Linked DNA regions of Exiguobacterium sibiricum 7-3. The protein of the gene in region 1 binds, or shares a complex with, the protein of each later gene. Links are inferred from orthologs where the notes say so. Each region holds a gene or a part of one and is shown in the gene's direction. Other genes may lie near its edges. The genes, in order: dnaG and dnaB.

What was found.
Region 2: the proteins of dnaG (region 1) and dnaB are in contact, whole or in part, in a crystal structure (PDB 2R6A), measured with the Geobacillus stearothermophilus proteins. The link is inferred for Exiguobacterium sibiricum 7-3 from one-to-one orthologs. Residues at the interface, in WP_049624496.1 of Geobacillus stearothermophilus: Lys456, Leu457, Leu458, Pro459, Ala460, Asn463, Ala464, Leu467, Leu535, Leu536, Ile537, Ala538, Gln544, Glu545, Asp548, Tyr549, His552; in WP_033016901.1 of Geobacillus stearothermophilus: Ser13, Glu15, Ala16, Gln18, Glu91, Leu92, Asp94, Ala95, Val96, Pro97, Thr98, Ala99, Ala100, Asn101, Tyr104, Tyr105, Ile108.

Annotation. Positions count from the first base shown.
Region 1 is NZ_KK211190.1:2,174,555-2,177,827, reverse strand. What follows is about bases 332-3,273. They hold dnaG (DNA primase), read left to right. Parts: upstream 332-876; coding sequence 877-2,670; downstream 2,671-3,273. Other genes in these bases: rpoD (RNA polymerase sigma factor RpoD), read left to right, coding at 2,705-3,273; P402_RS0112340 (pyruvate, water dikinase regulatory protein), read left to right, coding at 332-739. Also shown: more of P402_RS0112340, read left to right, coding at 1-331. UniProt on the Escherichia coli protein: RNA polymerase that catalyzes the synthesis of short RNA molecules used as primers for DNA polymerase during DNA replication.
Region 2 is NZ_KK211190.1:24,493-27,774, forward strand. Bases 332-3,282 are described here. They hold dnaB (replicative DNA helicase), read left to right. Parts: upstream 332-1,106; coding sequence 1,107-2,459; downstream 2,460-3,282. Other genes in these bases: P402_RS0101140 (DHH family phosphoesterase), read left to right, coding at 332-647; rplI (50S ribosomal protein L9), read left to right, coding at 644-1,087; P402_RS0101155 (adenylosuccinate synthase), read left to right, coding at 2,678-3,282. Outside these bases: more of P402_RS0101140, read left to right, coding at 1-331. UniProt on the Escherichia coli protein: The main replicative DNA helicase, it participates in initiation and elongation during chromosome replication. Travels ahead of the DNA replisome, separating dsDNA into templates for DNA synthesis.

The DNA of each region.
Region 1 (3,273 bases):
GATCCAGTTTCCGGAGCAAGCAATTGAAACGGTCCGGATACCATTCGTCGATGACGATCAAGTCATTTATGATTTAGTGTTACATGCAAAAGAAGAGCAAGCGACAATCGTCTATACCATCGTCCATGCTACACACCGCCGGCTTCTTGCTGAAACGGCACATGCGCATGAAGTCAAGGCGATTGATCTGTTGGGTCCGTTACTGGATACGATGGAAGGGCGTCTTGGGATGCAGCCGAAAGAAGAACCGGGACTGATTTACCGGTTGGACGAAGAGTATTTCCGGAAAATTGAAGCTGTTGAATTTGCAGTGAAATATGATGACGGTCGCGATCCGCGCGGTATCAAACGGGCAGATATCGTGTTGATCGGGGTCTCCCGTACCTCGAAGACTCCGTTGTCACAGTATTTGGCGTTAAAACGTTATAAAGTTGCGAATGTACCGCTCGTTCCGGAATCGATACCGCCGGAAGAACTGTTTGATATTCCAAAAGAAAAATGTTTTGGACTATTGATTTCTCCAGAGAAGCTGATTGATATCCGGATGGAACGTTTACGGTCGCTTGGACTGAAACCGGAAGCGGCTTATGCCCAAATGGACCGAATCAATCGTGAACTCGATTATGCGAAAAATCTGTATGACCGAATCGGTTGCCAAGTCATCGATGTGACGAATAAAGCGGTCGAGGAAACGGCGAATCTCATCTTGACAGGGATTTCGGGCAAATCACATGACTAGTAAAGAATGGTTTCACGTAGTATACTAATCTAGCTGCTTAATGAGATGATGTAAATTTTCTAATGAAACGGAACGAGTATTCGTTCCGTTTCATTGCGGGTATATGTATATAAACGTTCGAAAGGAGAGGTGACCAATTGAAACGGCTTCCTGACGAATTGGTTGACCAAGTCCGACAAGCAACGGATATCGTTGAATTGATATCAGAACGTGTAGAATTAAAAAAACAAGGGAATCGTTATTCAGGGTTATGTCCTTTTCACTCTGAAAAATCCCCTTCTTTTTCTGTTTCTCCGGATAAAGGCATGTATTATTGTTTCGGATGTGGGGCAGGGGGAAACGCCATTACTTTTGTCATGGAAACGGAAGGAATGAGTTTTCCGGAAGCCGTCGTCAAGCTGGCGGACCGAACAGACATCAAATTACCGGAATTTGAACGGTCTGATCAAACGGAGTCCACACCCGATCAAGAAAAAAAATATCGAATGCGGGAAGCACACCGGATCGTGGCAGATTTGTATCATGAAGTCATGTTGCAGACAGCTGCCGGTGACGCCGGAAGAGAATATCTCGAACAACGCGGAATCCAAGAACCGGCGATGCGGGAGTTTAAACTCGGTTACGCACCGGACCAGGACCGGTTCACGGTGGATTCATTGGCACGGCGTAACTTTGATTTGGATGAGATGGTAGAAGCAGGGTTGATTTCAATAGGCAGAGATGGCGATTATCGCGATCGATTCAATGGACGGGTCGTATTTCCAATTTCAGATCGTGATGGCACGATTGTTGGATTCAGTGGTCGCTCCATTGACGGAAGGGACCCGAAATATGTCAACACAGCGGAAACTCCTCTTTTTAATAAAAGCGAATTGCTGTTTGGTTTCGCACAGGCACGTGGTGCAATGCGAAAAAATAAGCAAGTTGTACTTGTGGAAGGGAATTTAGATGTTGTACGTGTCGCTCAAGCGGGTATACCCTATACGGTAGCTTCTCTCGGGACAGCATTGACTCCGGTCCATGCTCAAAATTTAGCAAGAATCGTCGATGAAGTCATAGTTTGTTATGACGGAGACAAAGCGGGACGTGCCGCGACACTTAAAGCATTACGTTTATTAGAAGATGTTGCGGTCGATTGTTCTGTAATTCGTCTTCCGGATGGAGAGGACCCCGATTCTTTCATCGGTGCCCAATCGGAAGAGATATTTCTTCGTTTAATCGAGCAGGAACGGATTTCAAGCCTTGAATTCAAATCTTTTTATTTTCGGCAAGGAAAAAACCTTCGATTAGAAGGAGAACGGGTCCGTTATATTGAAACTATGCTTGAGGAGATTGGCCGAACGGCCAATCCATTGTTACGCGACATCTATTTAGGGAAACTGGCTGAAGAGTTCCACTTGTCGAAAGAATCACTGCTGTCGCAAGTTAAGCCGTTGCAACCGCAACAGGCTAAACCGAAACAAGAGCGGCGGCAACAGACACAAGTCGTGACATCTTCTCCTCAAGACCGTACCTTCTCGAATTGGAAACGAGCCGAACGGTTTCTGCTCGCCTATATGATCCGTTCAGAGGAAGTAGGTCTTGAGGTACGTGATCAACTTGGTGTGGCATTTAACGATCCTGCCCATCAACTGATTGCAGGGAAACTATATGAATTTTACGGAACAAACACCCCAGCGGATCCCGATCGCTTTCTGACGATGCTCCACGATGCATCGCTTCAGCGAATCGTAGCGGATCTAGAGTTTATGTTAATGCCGGAATATGATCCGGATTTATTGAGTCATTATATTCGTGCCGTTCAAAATGAACGACAACGGCGGACACTGGATGAGGAAAAGTCGCAGTTGAGTCAACAAACAGATATCCGTGCTCAAGCGGAGCTAATGCAGGCGATCATCGAACGGAAACGGCGTTTGAAAGATCGATGACCTGCTGCATGATGTGGAAGGAGTGTATGGTTCGATGGCAGAAAAAGCAAGATCGGAAGCAGAAATACTACGTCTCGCGAAGGATGAACTAATCGCGCTCGGACACAAGAATGGTGAACTATCGCATCAAAAAATCGAGGATAAACTCAGTTCGTTTGAATCAATGGATGCGCAACAATTCGAAGAATTCCTTCAACTGCTCGAAACAGAAGGCATCAAGGTCAATAACGACGGAACGGGTGACGACAAGGAAGAAGCGGATTTAAACGATCTTTCGGTCCCACCAGGCGTCAAAATCAATGACCCTGTCCGGATGTACCTGAAAGAAATTGGTCGCGTTGATCTATTGAACGCAGAAGACGAAGTCGAACTCGCAAAACGGATTGAACAGAATGACGAAGAAGCTAAGAAACGTTTAGCGGAAGCCAATTTACGTTTGGTCGTTTCGATTGCGAAGCGTTACGTCGGTCGCGGGATGCTGTTCCTTGATTTGATTCAAGAAGGAAACATGGGACTCATCAAAGCGGTTGAAAAATTTGATTATACAAAAGGATATAAATTCTCGACGTATGCTACCTGGTGGATTCGTCAGGCCATCACACG
Region 2 (3,282 bases), 2.1 Mb from region 1 along the record:
GACGGGGAGAAGACTTTATTGAAGAACCGGTTCTCGTTTATCTCGAACCGTACGCGTCATCGACGTCAGAACTTGTCACGGAACTGATCGAGTATCAACCGACGAATCAGAAACTGGCGATGCTTGAGGCAACGGCACTGCTTGCCGGAATTATCGTCGACACGAAAGGCTTTACGTTACGGACCGGTTCCCGGACCTTTGACGCCGCTTCGTACTTGCGTTCGCAAGGCGCCGATACGGTCCTGGTGCAAGAGTTCCTCAGTCAGGATCTTGAGACGTACGTCGAGCAATCGCATATCCTCGAGCGGACGGAAGTGTACACCGCCGGGATGGCGATTGCGACGGCCGAGCCCGGTGTCATCCATGATCAGGTCCTGATCGCCCAAACAGCGGACCAGCTGTTGTCGCTCCAAGGAATCCGCGCGGCGTTCGTCATCGCGGAATTGCAGGACGGCAGGACGGCCATCAGTGCCCGTTCGCTTGGTGAAGTGAATGTTCAGCTGATTATGGAGACGCTTGGCGGCGGCGGTCATTTAACGAATGCTGCGACACAGATGACCGAATCGGTCCTGACCGTCGCAACAGAATTACGAAAAGCGATTGACCACTATTTAGAAGATGAAACAAAAGGAGAGGAAACAGAATGAAAGTTATTTTCTTACAAGATGTAAAAGGCCAAGGTAAAACAGGAGACGTCAAGGACGTCGCTGACGCATATGCAAACAACGTGTTGTTCAAAAAGAAATTGGCACGTCCCGCAACAACCGGAAACCTCAAGCAACATGAGGCACATGAGCGTAAAGCGGCAGAAGAAGCAAAACAAGCGTTACAAGATGCGCAAGCATTAAAAGAAAAGATTGAAAAAGAAACGATCATCGTCTCAACAAAAACAGGTGAGGGCGGTCGTGTCTTCGGATCCGTTACAAGCAAACAAATCGCGGATGAGTTGAAACAGATGGGTTACAAGATCGACAAACGTAAAATCGAACTTGAGCACCCGATCAAAACACTGGGTGTGACGAAAGTACCATTGAAATTGCACAATGAAGTCACAGCAACGTTAAACGTCCAGGTTAAAGAAGCGTGAGTAGAAAAGGGGACCGGTGATGAGTGATGTAATGCAAAATACGCCCCCCCAGAGCATTGAGGCGGAACAAGCCGTCCTTGGGGCGATCATGATCGATGCGGATCGACTGATCAGTGCGTCCGAACGATTATTGCCACAAGATTTTTATCGTGCGGCCCACCAACGCATTTTTGAAACGATGCTTGTGTTGTCGGATCGGGGAGAAGCAATCGACCTCGTGACCGTTACGGCAGAACTCAGTACGCTGGGTATTCTCGAGGAAGTCGGCGGATTACCGTACCTCGGTGAACTGGCGGAAGGTGTTCCGACCGCAGCCAACATCAACTATTACGTCAATGTCGTCGATCAAAAGTCGACATTACGCCGATTGATCCGGACCGCCAATGAAATCGTCACGGATGGTTACGAACGGCAAAATGAGGTCGACGTCCTGCTGAATGAAGCAGAGCGGAAGATTCTCGAAGTATCACAAGGAAAAGGCAGTGCCAGCTTCATTCCGATTTCCGATGTCTTGACGAGTGCTTATGCGACGATCGATAAATTGCATAAACAAAGCGGCGAGACGACCGGTATTCCGACCGGTTTCCGGGATCTCGACAAAGTAACGGCCGGATTCCAGCGCAACGATTTAATCATCGTTGCCGCCCGTCCGTCTGTCGGGAAGACGGCCTTCGCCTTGAACATCTCACAAAACGTCGCGACCCGTGCCGATGAGAATGTCGCCATCTTCAGTCTTGAGATGGGAGCGGAGCAGCTCGTCATGCGGATGCTGTGTGCGGAAGGCAATGTCGACGCGCAGCGTCTCCGGACGGGACAGCTCGAAGATGAGGACTGGGGTAAGTTATCGCTCGCGATGAGCAGCTTGTCCCAAGCCGGGATCTATATCGACGATACACCGGGTATTCGTGTCAACGACATCCGGGCGAAATGCCGTCGTCTGAAGCAGGAACACGGTCTCGGGATGATCATGATTGATTATCTCCAACTGATTCAAGGGAACGGCCGTTCCAGCGATAACCGGCAACAGGAGGTCTCCGAGATCTCCCGGTCCTTGAAGTCACTGGCCCGTGAACTCGAAGTTCCCGTCATTGCGTTATCGCAGCTGTCACGGGGCGTCGAGAGTCGGCAGGACAAACGGCCGATGATGTCCGATATCCGGGAATCAGGAGCGATCGAGCAGGATGCCGATATCGTCGCTTTCTTGTACCGCGATGATTACTACAACAAAGAAACGGAAGATGCTAACACGATTGAGATCATTATCGCGAAACAGCGGAATGGTCCGACCGGTACCGTCAAACTCGCTTTCCGGAAAGAATTCAATAAGTTCGTGGATCTCGAACCGAACAATTCCTATGCACCACCCGCCTAAACGGCTTAAAAACGCTTCCGTCTTTCGAGACAGAAGCGTTTTTTTAATCGTTATGTTTGAATATCTTGAAGAGAAAGGAAAAAAATGAATTAAAACCGTCTTTTAAACGAACGAAAAAGAATTGTAACATTTAATTGTTCGGTATTTGGTTGACTTCTGTTTTTTTCCGCGTTACACTTAGTCGTGGTTTTGAATCGTACGTGGAGGTGGATGAGAATATGTCATCAGTAGTAGTAGTCGGAACACAATGGGGCGACGAAGGAAAAGGAAAGATTACCGATTTTCTTTCGAAAAAAGCCGATGTCGTTGCTCGTTATCAAGGTGGAGACAATGCCGGACATACAATCGTATTTAATAATGAGACGTATAAGTTACACTTGATTCCATCTGGAATTTTTTACTCAGACAAGAAATGTGTCATCGGGAACGGCCTTGTCGTCAACCCGAAATCGCTCGTCAAGGAATTGAAGTATCTGCACGATCGTGGTGTTTCAACGGATAACTTACTGATTTCCAATCGGGCGCATGTCATCTTGCCGTATCATCAGTTGCAAGATCAACTCGAAGAAGAAGAAAAGGGCGACGCGAAGGTCGGAACGACGCTTAAAGGAATCGGACCGTGCTACATGGATAAAGCAGCACGAATCGGAATCCGGATGGCTGATTTACTCGACAAAGAAACATTCGCTGAAAAATTAAAAATCGTTCTTGAGCAAAAAAACCGGATGTTCACGAAGATGTATGATGCGGAAGCGATCGCTTTCGACGATATCTTCGAAGAATACTACGCGTACGGTCAAGAGTTCGCGAAGTATGTCTGCGA